DNA from 2 places in the Rhodococcus qingshengii JCM 15477 genome. Region 2 is predicted to be linked to the other one. Evidence: riboswitches for the same ligand, from Rfam matches in the RefSeq annotation. Region 2 holds a riboswitch; the other holds the start of a gene.
What was found. A riboswitch is a leader RNA that binds a small molecule or an ion and turns the genes downstream of it on or off. The one in region 2 is predicted to bind S-adenosylmethionine.
Positions count from the first base shown of each region.

Region 1: it holds a riboswitch for S-adenosylmethionine, as region 2 does, so the genes downstream of both, M0639_RS19605 (LLM class flavin-dependent oxidoreductase) here and M0639_RS23040 (FAD/NAD(P)-binding protein) in region 2, are expected to answer to the same signal.

Region 1 covers NZ_CP096563.1:4,315,065-4,321,049, reverse strand. Annotated here, with positions in the region: gene M0639_RS19630 (DEAD/DEAH box helicase) at 1-210, opposite strand, end outside; gene M0639_RS19625 (alpha/beta hydrolase) at 323-1,450, shown strand; gene M0639_RS19620 (excalibur calcium-binding domain-containing protein) at 1,503-1,862, opposite strand; gene M0639_RS19615 (dicarboxylate/amino acid:cation symporter) at 2,035-3,408, opposite strand; gene M0639_RS19610 (phosphodiesterase) at 3,748-4,653, shown strand; SAM riboswitch class IV at 4,732-4,845, shown strand; gene M0639_RS19605 (LLM class flavin-dependent oxidoreductase) at 4,828-5,985, shown strand, end outside.
Region 2 covers NZ_CP096563.1:5,041,078-5,047,062, reverse strand. Annotated here, with positions in the region: gene M0639_RS23045 (ATP-dependent Clp protease ATP-binding subunit) at 1-258, shown strand, start outside; gene M0639_RS23040 (FAD/NAD(P)-binding protein) at 311-2,203, opposite strand; SAM riboswitch class I at 2,208-2,301, opposite strand; gene fahA (fumarylacetoacetase) at 2,380-3,570, opposite strand; gene M0639_RS23030 (hypothetical protein) at 3,567-4,436, opposite strand; gene M0639_RS23025 (homogentisate 1,2-dioxygenase) at 4,433-5,632, opposite strand; gene M0639_RS23020 (MarR family winged helix-turn-helix transcriptional regulator) at 5,742-5,985, opposite strand, start outside.

The sequences.
Region 1 (5,985 bases), 730 kb from region 2:
GGCCGCGCCGCGACTTACCGAAATCGTGCAGGTGTACGGCTCTCGCGCAGTTCCCGATACAGCGCCGGTCAAGATGTCAGCGGTGTCGTTCCATCCGATGGATTCGACTGCATTCTCCCGCAGGTAGACAAGTCCGCGGTCGTAGGTGGTTGTGCCCACGACAGCGCGAATTCGGTCGAGGTCGAGGGCCCTGACTGAATCCGGTTGCACGGGGGCCAGCCTAGTAGCGGCGACCGACAGATCTTGTCGTGGTCGTTTGTCCAAGAAAGTCCGAACTGCACGGTATGTTCACGGAAACATCTTTGACTGGTTTGGGAGTTTCATGAGGACTGAGCGGCGTGCGTGGATTCGATCTGCGCGCACAGGTGCGGTGTGTTTGGCCGTCTGTGCACTTTCTTTGCAATTGGGCGGACTGTCGACGGCAGCGCCGAGTTCCGGAAGCTCGGGTAGTTCGGGAAGCTCGGGAAGTCTGGGCAGCGTCGAGGGAAGCGTGAGCTCGGGGTCGACGATCCCGGGACCACTTCAGGAGGATCCGGGCCCCAAACCGGACCTGCGCGACGACATCGTCGTCCCGGCCATCGTCGGCGAGAAGGTGACCGCACCACAAGCGATCAGGCTGACGGTGGCGTCGCCCGCACTTCGACGCGAGGTCGGCGTCGAGATTTTGCTACCCGCTGACAATTCGGTTCCGCGCCCAGCGCTGTACATGCTCGAGGGTGTCGACGCCGGAGAGAAAAGCAGCGGATGGATGACGATCGGCGGCGCCCCGGCGTTCTTCGCCGACAAGAACGTCAACGTCGTGATGCTCAATGGCGGAATCGCGAGCCTGTACTCGGACTGGGAGAATCCGGATCCGCGGCTGGGACTGCACAAGTGGGAAACCTTCATCACCGAGGAGTTGCCACCGCTGATCGACGCGCGACTCGAGACCAACGGAATCAACGCGATTGCCGGCAATTCCATGGGCGCGATGGGTGCAATGATGCTCGCCCAACGCTTTCCGGACATGTATCGCGGCGTTGCCGTGTTCAGCGGTTGTTATTCCACGATGGATCCGCTCGGCCGAACTGCCGTCCAGGCCACGATTTCTTCTCGAAGCGGAGATCCGGCCAACATCTGGGGTGTGCCAGGGGGCCCGGAGTGGGAGGCACACGATTCGTTGATCAACGCAGAGAAGTTGCGTGGCAAGGAAATCTACGTGTCGACGGCAAACGGTCGTCCCGGATCTGACGAGACGCTGCAGACTCCTGAACTGCTCGAGCGTCTGGTGATCGGCGGCGGCATCGAGGTTGCCGCCCACGCCTGCACCAAGATGTTCGACGCTCGGTTGCAGGAGCTGAAGATTCCGGCGCAGGTGGATTACGAGCCGAACGGCACGCACGCGTGGGCGTATTGGCGTGAACGACTGCCGAAGGCGTGGCCGACTCTGTCCCGGGCATTGGGCGTCTGACGGTTCGACAACAGTGCTCGGGTTGTGGATGCACCACAACCCGAGCGTTGGATCACTCGCAGGCGATGCCGTCGTTGTCGCGGTCGAGATGCGGGGCGTATCCGTTCTGGCCCCGGTACAACGGAGCTGCGCCGGCATTACGAACGGCTGTGCAGTTCTGGTAGTACCGCGCTGGTGCGGGAGTGTTCTGCGGCGCCGGCTGGTTCTGGGGCGCTTGCGGAGCGGGCGGCGCCGGCGGTGCGAAGACCGGGGGAAGGAACGGCTGGACTGCGTCGGCAGAGCCAGTCGGAATCATGCGTGCGATCTCGATCGGTAGGAAATCGAAAACCGTGGATGCCTGAGCGGCGGGCGCGGCAACCAGAGTGATTGCGGCGCAACCTGCGACGCTGAATGCCAAACGGCGGAGCTTCATGTGACCTCGTGTTCAACTGGGCAGCCCTTCCACTTCGGAGGGCTGTGCCGGCTGAGCATACTGGTCATAACGACCAAATGGTTTATTTCGGTAAGGGTGAAATCTGGGGTGAAAAGCAGCGTCCCCGCACCGTATTGCTCAGGTGCGAGGACGCTGCTGTAGTCATCGAGGGTTACGCGTCGACAAGTTCCTCGGCGAAGGGGTCACCGTTGCGGGGAGCGTCGAAGCGCTCCTTGTCGAGGATTCCCTCACGCTTTGCGACGATGACCGGGACCAGTGCCTGGCCGGTGACGTTGACTGCGGTACGGCCCATGTCGACGATCGGTTCGACTGCGAGGAGCAGTCCGACGCCGGCCAGGGGAAGACCAAGGGTGGAGAGTGTGAGTGTGAGCATGACTGTCGCACCGGTGGTTCCGGCCGTTGCCGCTGAGCCGATGACCGAGACGACGACGATCAACAGGTAGTCGGTGAAGGTCAGCGGAACGTCGTAGAAGCCTGCGACGAAAATCGCCGCGATCGCGGGATAGATTGCGGCGCAACCGTCCATCTTCGTGGTGGCACCAAGCGGAACGGCGAACGAGGCGTACTCACGCGGAACGCCGAGGTTGCGTTCGGTGACGCGTTCGGTCAACGGCAGGGTGCCGATCGACGAGCGCGAGACGAATCCGAGCTGAGTTGCGGGCCAGACGCCGGAGAAGAAGCTTCGAACCGAGAGGCCGTGTGCGGCAATCAGGATGGGGTAGACCACGAAGAACACGATCGCCAGACCGATGTAGATGGCGGCGGTGAAGACGCCCAGCGACCCGATCGCATCCCATCCGTAGGTGGCGACAGCGTTGGCGATCAGCGCAGCGGTGCCGATCGGGGCAAGGCGGATGATCCACCACAGGACCTTCTGGACGATCGCGAGCAGCGACGCGTTGAACTCGAGGAACGGCGCAGCCTTGGGGCCGATCTTCAGTGCAGCAATGCCGATTGCGCCGGCGATGACGAGCAGCTGCAGGACGTTGAAGCTCAGCGATGTAGTCGCCACGCCTTCGGCGACGGAAGTCTTTGCGCCCAGCCCCAGGAAGTTGTTCGGAACCAGTCCGGTGATGAACGCCCACCACGAGCCGGAGCTCTTGGGTTCCTTTGCTGCTTCGGCGGCGACATCGGTCCGTGAACCGGGATCGGTGATCAGGCCGACGATGATGCCGATGATCACAGCAATGAAAGCGGTGATCGCGAACCAGAGCAAGGTCTGCACGGCCAGGCGAGCTGCATTGGCGACCTGGCGCAGGTTGGCGATGGAGCTGACAATGGCGGTGAACACCAGCGGGATAACCGCAACGGTGAGCAGCTTGACGTAACTCGAACCGATGGTCTGCACGGTGCCGACCAACCAGTTGACGTTGCCGTCGGCTGCATCAGGCATTGCCCGGGCGACGAGACCGATGATGACACCGAGTACGAGACCGGCGACGATCTGCGGTCCGAATGCCGTCGCCCAGGACGGAAAACGCGACGTGGACTTTTCCGGCACGCCGGTGGAGGTGGAGCTGGGCATGACTATGCCTTTCGAAAATCAAGGGAGCGAAACGCAGCGCGGCACCAGAGGCCGGGCAGATTCGAAGAAATGTTTCCTGGTACGCGTCAGGTCAGAGCGAGCGCGTACACATTGCGCTCGCCTGCAGGCGAAGGTCGACGTAACGCCGACTGGTCAGGAACAACACTGTCCACACACTACTCGCAGCTTCAACTACTCGATCCCGAGGGTCGCCGCGGGAGTTCGCTTCGTGTTCGTCGGGTGTGCCCCGATCAGTCACTGTTGGTCGGTTGACTAGTCTCGACGATCAGTAGGTGCCGCACCGGCGCCTACGCGTCGGCAAGCGGAAGCGAGAGACCGATGAGCGTTCGGAATGCCGAGTACCCGCGTCCGAAGCATTTCCTGGTGCACCTCAGTGACACGCATCTGGTGGCTCAGGGGGAGTTGTACGACGCCGTGGATGCGTCGACGAGATTGCGGGAAGTGCTCAGCGGGATCGTGGCCTCGGGCGCACGCCCGGATGGACTGATATTCACCGGCGACCTGACCGACCAGGGACACCCCGACGCATACGCGGAATTGAAAGCCATCGTGGAACCCGTGGCGGCCGAGATCGATGCGCAGGTCGTCTGGGCGATGGGCAACCACGACGACCGCCCTACGTTCAGATCTCTGCTGTTGGGCGAGGACGCCACCGATCATCCCGTCGACAACGTCTACGACCTTGACGGACTGCGGGTGATCACCCTGGATTCGTCGGTTCCCGGGCATCACTACGGTGAGATCACGGATGGCCAATTGGATTGGCTACGCGCAGAATTGGCGGTGCCGGCGCCCGACGGAACAATTCTGGCGCTGCATCATCCGCCGGTTCCGTGCATTCAGGATCTCGCGGTTCTGGTGGAGTTGCGCGATCAGTCCCGGTTGGCGGACGTCTTGCGTGGCAGCGACGTCCGGGCGATTCTTGCTGGGCATCTGCACTATTCGACGACGGCGACGTTCGCCGGCATTCCGGTTTCCGTGGCGTCGTCGACGTGTTACACCCAGGACTTGAATGTGGAAGTCGGTGGTCAGCGTGGTCGTGACGGGGCTCAGGGGTGCAATCTGGTGCACGTGTACGACGAGACAATTGTTCATTCGGTCGTTCCACTCGGCGCGCACGTGACGGTCGGTGAGCCCGTCGACGCGGCCGAGGGTGCCCGGAGGCTCAGTGCTGCCGGCATTCGAATCCTCGAGAGCGAAAAGGCGGCACGCTCGATCATCTGAGGTCGCAGGCGGTTTCCGGCACCCACGCGCAGTTCTGGGTGATTGCCGGGCGGTCGCGTACTCACTACCGTCGAGGTAGGTGCAGAGCTCCAGCAACAAGGACCGGCTAGCTGGACGGCAACCCTTCATGCCGATGGGGTGCCCCGGAATCACACCTGGCGACACGCGCGGTGCGTGTCGCAAGCGGCAGTCGCCACGAGAACCGCCAGTCGGGTGCTGACGGCTTCTGCGGTCGGCACTGTGCGCTCCCGAGTAGTTCTCGAACAGGAGTATGCGCCGATGACCTCCACCCCCTCTTCTTATCTTGCTCCGTTGCATCTCGCCGTAGCGCTGGACGGTGCCGGTTGGCACCCAGCGGCCTGGCGAGAGCCGCACTCGCGCCCGAGTGAGCTGTTCAGCGCGTCGTATTGGACTGACGTGGTGGCGACCGCCGAGCGTGGTCTGCTCGATTTCGTCACCATCGAGGACAGTCTCTCGGTGCCGGCCAACCCACTCGAGCCTGTCGACGACGCGGTTGACCGGGTGCGCGCTCGGCTCGACGCACATCTCGTGGCCGCCCGACTGGCACCGATCACGAGCAACATCGGGTTGATCCCGACTATCACCACCATTCACACCGAACCGTTCCACTTGTCCAAAGCCGTTGCCACGCTGGACTACACCTCGCGCGGTCGCGCCGGGTGGCAGGTGAAGGTGTCGGCGTCGGAATCCGAGGCAGCACAGTTCGGGCGCCGCGACATCCCAGTTCTCACCGATGCCGACCGTCAGTCGATCGTTTCAGGCGTCCTCCCGGACTTCGTGCGCGACCTGTTCGACGAAGCTGCGGAGGCAGCTGACGTAATCCGGCGACTCTGGGACAGCTGGGAGGACGGCGCCGAGATCCGCGACGTGGAGCAGCGCCGGTTCATCGACCGAGACAAGTTGCACTACATCGACTTCGAGGGAAAGTACCTCTCGGTCCGTGGACCGTCGGTGACTCCGCGCCCGCCGCAGGGGCATCCCGTCGTCACCGCATTGGCACATCAGCGGGTCGCGTACGAGCTGGCGGCGCGGACGGCCGATCTGGTGTTCGTGACGCCGTTCGACGACGAGCAGGTCACGGCAATCCTGGGTGAAGTGCGAGCAGCCGAAGAACACGTGCAGCGCACCGGCGAACCGCTTCGGGTCTTCACCGACATCGTCGTATTCTTCGATGCTCCGGAAGAAACCGGAAAGGAACGGCTCGCTCGCCTCGACGCGCAGGCCGGCGCCGAATACCGTTCGGACGCGCTGACCTTCACCGGCACCGCGGCTGAGTTGGCAGATCTTCTGCTCCGGTGGCAGCAGTTGGGA
Region 2 (5,985 bases):
CACCGGATTACTGATCTGCTGCTCGACGACAGCCGGAAGCGGCTGCAGTCCAAGGGCATCGAGATCGAGTTCACTGCCGACGCAGTGGACTGGATTGCCGAGCACGGGCATCAACCCGAGTTCGGGGCTCGCCCGTTGCGTCGTTCGATTCAGCGTGTGGTCGACGACAAGATCGCCGACATGCTGCTCGACGATCTCCTCGAAGAGGGCGGCAGTATCACCGTCGCGGTTGACGAGGGTGAGTTGGTGTTCAGCTAGGAGGGGCACAGCCCCCGTGAGCGGTTAGGGAGTCTCTGGACTCCCTAACCGCTCACAGGCGCGCAGCGCCCAAAATCTCCGCCGCCAGGGCGTCGTTGTGCCGGAAGAACCCTGCATTGGTACGGGGACGAGGGAAAGCCGCCGACCAGTTGTGGCCTGCAACCCACGGCCCGGCCGCGAAGCGGCGAGGATGAGCAGTGTTGTTCCGGTCGAGAATTCGTGAAGTACCGTCGACGGCGAGCTTCGCCGAACTGTCCACGGTCGCACGAAGTTCGACTGCCTCGCCCCGACCGTGAAGCGTCCGCAGGAGCAAGTCACCGCTCGCGCTGATGGACGCAACCGGCAAGCGTGCTTCGACGAGGGTGTTCGCGGCCACGATGTCGGTGTGCGACGCACTGCGCGCGACAAAGATCCCAGCCCCCGTTGCCGGGTCGATCTCGGTGGAGAACACCGAATCCGGCCCGAGGAACTGGACGATGCCCGCCTCGTTGAGGGCGACCAACTGTTCCAAACGCTCGGGCGGCGGACCACTGGCGATGAAACTGAAGAACGAATGAAGCCAACCCTCGACGTCCTTGGCGACGGATTCGGCCGGGATTCTGCCGCGCCGCAACAATTCTCCGACGGTCATGTACGTCGACAGCAGCGCTGAGAAGACAGCCGCGTCGGCGCTGAAATACGGGTCCGACCTCCGCGCGACATCTGCCGAGATGTATTCGGTGATCCGGGACTGGACCTCGGCAAGCCCGTCGTAGCGCTCACCGCCGAGTGGGCGGTTCAGCCGCTCGAGATCGATACGGTCTTCCGGCTTCGGGACTGCGTTCTCGACCAGTTCCTGCAATCGAGGCGATCCCCAAGCCAGCGAGGCGAATTCGGCGTCGAACTCCTCCCAGGTGCCCACTGTCCGATCCGGATGAGATGCGAACAGCTCGTAATAGTGGGCGCCTGCCAGTTCTTTCGACGCCAAGGGCCAGATGTCGTTTCGGAAATCCAACGGTCCGTCGCCGGGAACGAGATCAGCGGTGAAGAACCGCGGTAGCGGTGGCCGCGCGTCAGCGATCGAGTACGAAATCTTGGAATGATACGGCACCCCGCGACGAGATCCGGCATACAACAGGGGTTCCCGACCCGAGGGAGCGTAAGTGAGGACGCCGTCTTCACCGCGTTCGAAGATGCCGCCACGGCTCTCGGCGAGGAGAACCATCCAGTCGATGAAAGCCAGCCCGAGTCCGGCGATCAGAACCGGTTCGCCTTCGGGAATGACATCGGCGTCGAGATCGGCAGTGTAGCCCGGACCCACATACGTCAACCCGTGATCGGACGCGAAGCTGGTCAGCGCGGTTTCGCGTGGGGCAGGCAACGCATCGGGGTGCCCCTGTGCGAGAAGGACGGTCGTCGCGTCGATGACAGCTCCGTCGTCCAGATGAACTGTCTGTGTCTCGCCGACGTTCACGATGTCGACCACGGATCGTCGATGAACTCGAACGTCGACGTGCGCTGGCGCGGAGTCGACTGCAGTCTCGAACACCCAGTTCAGGTATCGGCTCTGCAGTGACCTCGATGCAAACGACGACGGGGTGAGCGTCGGAACTTCTGCTGCGATTTCTGGGAATTCGGCAAGCTCAGCCGAGCGCTCGGCGACCCATTCCGCGAGGGTCGGACCCGGCAGCACCGGGCCGATCACGGCGGTGGTCTCGTCGGTGAACATCGTGACGTCCGCGGTTGTCGAATTCATCCACAGAAGCGGCGCCTGGCTGCCTCGCCAAATACGGCCGGCGCCTGCCGGATACGGGTCGACAACGTGAAGTTCGATCGGTGTGGGATCGGCGTTCACCGATTCGTGAGCGAGGATCCGCTCGAGTACGCCGGTCCCGCGGGGTCCACCACCCACGATCACGATGACAGCTGCTGTCCCCACTGAGGTACGGGGTCGATCGCCTGGCACGAGTCCTCCATCGGACCTGGCAGAAAGCACCCGCACCTCAGCAGAGGGGGTTGCTGCGACGTCACGGAGCCAGGACTCTCGATCGCTCTGGATGGTTAGTCCAGCTTATCTTCGGAGAATCGTGAGGCAAGGAATTCCGGACATCAGATCAGCGTGAATCAAACAGTTGTCAATCACTATCTTTCGGTTTGCGTTGCAGGCAGGATCCGAGCGTGAACATCCCCGAAGCCGATTCGTGATCCGCCGACGCCGGGAGCGGTGGCTGAGATGGCGATGGTGTCGCCGTCTTCGAGAAAGGTACGGGTCTCGGAGCCCACAGCTACGGGTTCCTTGCCGCCCCACGTCAACTCGATGAAGGCGCCGCGCTGATCTTTGTCCGGTCCGGAAATGGTTCCGGACGCGAAGAGATCGCCGGTGCTCGCTGCTGCGCCGTTGATGGTGGTGTGCGCGAGCATCTGCGCAGGCGACCAGTACATCTGGGCGTAGGGCGGCCGGGAGACGACGTGACCGTTCCACTCGACGGCCAGGTCGATGTCCAGCCCCCACTTCTCTTCACCACGCAGATAGGAAAGCGGTTCGGGATCCTGCACCGGAGTGTCGATTCGGGCTGCTTCGAGAGCGAGCAAGGGTACGACCCACGGTGAGATGGAGGTCGCGAAACTCTTCCCCAGGTTCGGACCGAGGGGCACGTACTCCCACGCCTGGATGTCTCGGGCAGACCAGTCGTTCACGACGACGGCGCCGAAGACGTGCTCGGCAAATTCGTCCGGGGTGATGGAATCGCCCATCTTCGAGGGAGTTCCGACGATGAATCCCATCTCGGCTTCGATGTCGAGGCGCCGGGACGGTCCGAAGTCCGGGCTTTCCTGATCGGGTGCCTTCCGCTGTCCGCAGGGACGAACGATGTCGGTGCCGGAGACGACGACGGTGCTCGAGCGCCCGTGGTATCCGACGGGAAGATGCTTCCAGTTCGGCATCAAGGGGGCTGCGTCCGGGCGGAACAACCGCCCGAGGTTGGTTGCGTGATTCTCCGAGGCGTAGAAGTCGACGTAATCGGCCACTGCGATCGGCAAATGCATTGTCACCGAATCAACGGAAAACACTGCATTCGAGTCTATTTCGCTAGTCACGAGCTCCGTGATCCGGTTTCGCACCGATACCCACTGATCTCGTCCCTGAGCCATGAACGCGTTCAGAGTCGGTTCGGAGAAGACGGAATCACCTAGTGTCGCTGCGAGATCGACCACCGATTCGGCGACGCGCACACCGACACGCGGTAACCCTCCCGCGGGGGAGAAGACCCCGTACGGCAGATTGTCGAGACCGAACAGTGAGTCGGCGGGAATGTCGATGGTCGTGACAGTCATACGAGAGTTCCTTCGGTTTTGTCGGAGCGGACGATCAACCCGAGGCCTTCCAGCTCGGTCAGAGGGTCCGAGATGCTGCAGGTACCGAACGAGAGGAATCGGCGACGCACCTCGCCGGCCTCGTCCTCGGTGAGGTCGGCCAGGGCTTGCGCGATCGATTTTCCATCGCGCTGAGACAGTGCAGCAACAATTTCCGAACGATCGGCGCCCCGCCTCGCCGCGTCGACGGCCACCATGATGTTGAGGAAGCCGTGTTGCTCGAAGCCTGTTTCCGGATCGGTGTTGCGCACACCGTGGTGCAGTCCCGCAGTCGCCTTGAACGGGATATTCGCTCGGACAACGGATATCACCGCATCGGCGAGCTCTTCCTCGTTCGGGTACGCCTCGGCGACAATCCCGCCGGTGCGAAACTTTGCGGAATGCCCGGCAGTTTCGAGAGCTGTGAGATAGCCCGCGCGCCGATCACCTCGAGGCACCTCGACAAAAATGTCGACGTCGGGATGAGCGGCATGGACACGAGAGAGTTCCTCGAAGGCCGCATCGGCGTCCAACCCGTCAGGAATTCCCACCTCGACGGCGGCGACGTGAACACCAGGGATGGCGAGCGCGTTCGAGAGTGCGGCCGCCGTATCGGATGGGCCGGCCGGCACGGTCAGACTCAGCGTCACCGGGCTGTCCGCTGAAACGTACGCAGCCAGTTCGCTCAGTCGAGGCGCGGGAAAAACGAAAGGCCCGACCAGTGCGTCGTAGTCCGCCTGCAGGTAGGCGGCGTGGGCCGGAATTGCTTCGGCGAGAGAAGCATTGCCGGGTGGGAAAAGTGCTGCGTCGTCGCACAGGCCGCGCAGGAGTGGGGAGATGATCGTCATTGCCTAGGCCCCCGCCCTGCCCAACTCCAGGCGTACGCTTCGTCCTCGCAGGCAAGGGCTCCCTCACCCAATTCGAGGGGCCGGAACGTATCGACCATCACGGCCAGCTCGTCGAAGAACTCGGCGCCGATGCTCCGCTCGTAGGCGCCGGGTTGTGGGCCGTGGGCGTGGCCGCCGGGATGAATCGATATCGAACCCTGTCCGATGCCGGAACCCTTGCGTGCCTCGTAGTCACCGCCGCAGTAGAACATGATCTCGTCCGAGTCGACGTTCGAGTGGTAGTACGGCACCGGGATCGACAGGGGGTGGTAGTCGACCTTGCGCGGAACGAAGTTGCAGATCACGAAGTTGTTCCCCTCGAACGCCTGGTGCGCCGGCGGCGGTTGGTGAACACGGCCCGTGATCGGCTCGTAGTCGGAGATGTTGAAGGTGTACGGGTACAGGCAGCCGTCCCAGCCGACGACATCGAAAGGGTGCGTGGGATAAACCATTCGGGTGCCGACGATGCCCGCCGACGTTCGGTGCTTGACCAGTACCTCGACGTCGGTTCCTTCGGCGATCATGGGCGCGATCGGTCCGTGCAGGTCTCGTTCACAGAACGGTGCGTTCTCGAGCAGCTGGCCGAAGCGGGAAAGATAGCGCTTGGGCGGGACGATGTGACTGTTCGCCTCGATGGCGTAGGCACGAAGTGGCTTGTCACCCTTGGGGATCCATCGATGCGTTGTGGACATCGGGATCAGGACGTAGTCACCTTCACTGGCCTCGAGTGCACCGAAGACGGTCTCGACGGTCGCCTCGCCAGATTCGATGTAGACCATCTCGTCGCCGATTGCGTTGCGATACAGGGGAGATGGCGCTGCCGCAACGACGTAGGACAATCGCACGTCGGCATTTCCGAGGATGAGACGACGGCCGGTTACCACGTCGGTCTCGTTCCAGGTGCTTTCGGGAAACAGCGTGTGGAGTTTCAGATGGCGCGGTTTGAGGGGATGGTTGGGGGTTGTGCTCTGATCGCGCAGTTCCCAGACCGTTGCGTCGACGATGGCCGACGGGATCTCGCGGTGGTACAGCAACGAAGAATCCGAGGAGAAACCTTCCTCTCCCATCAGTTCTTCGAAGTAGAGGTTGCCGGACTCGTCACGGTGTTGGGTGTGACGCTTCGGTGGGATGTTGCCGAGTTGTCGATAGAACGCCATGACGGGGCTCCTTCTGTGCTGTTCTGCCTGGCTCACCTCCACCAGATAGTAAACAGATTAACTAAAATGATGTGATGAGCGCAACCCTCCAAGGGGGTTGGGGTCTATGTCAGTTACGTCCGCGTACGTCGAACTGGCTGCGGTTGGTGATCAGTTTGTCCAGGAGCATGACAAGAATTCGCTGTTCGGCCTCGCTCAGGACGCTTACCCAGGCGTGTTCGCGTTCGTTCTGCTCGCGAAAGGCTTCGACCATGGCTTCTCGGCCCTTGTCGGTCAGGTACAGCTGGACGGAACGGCCGTCGTTCTCGGTGGGCCGACGATCGATCAATCCGTCTGCCAGCAGCGACTTGGAC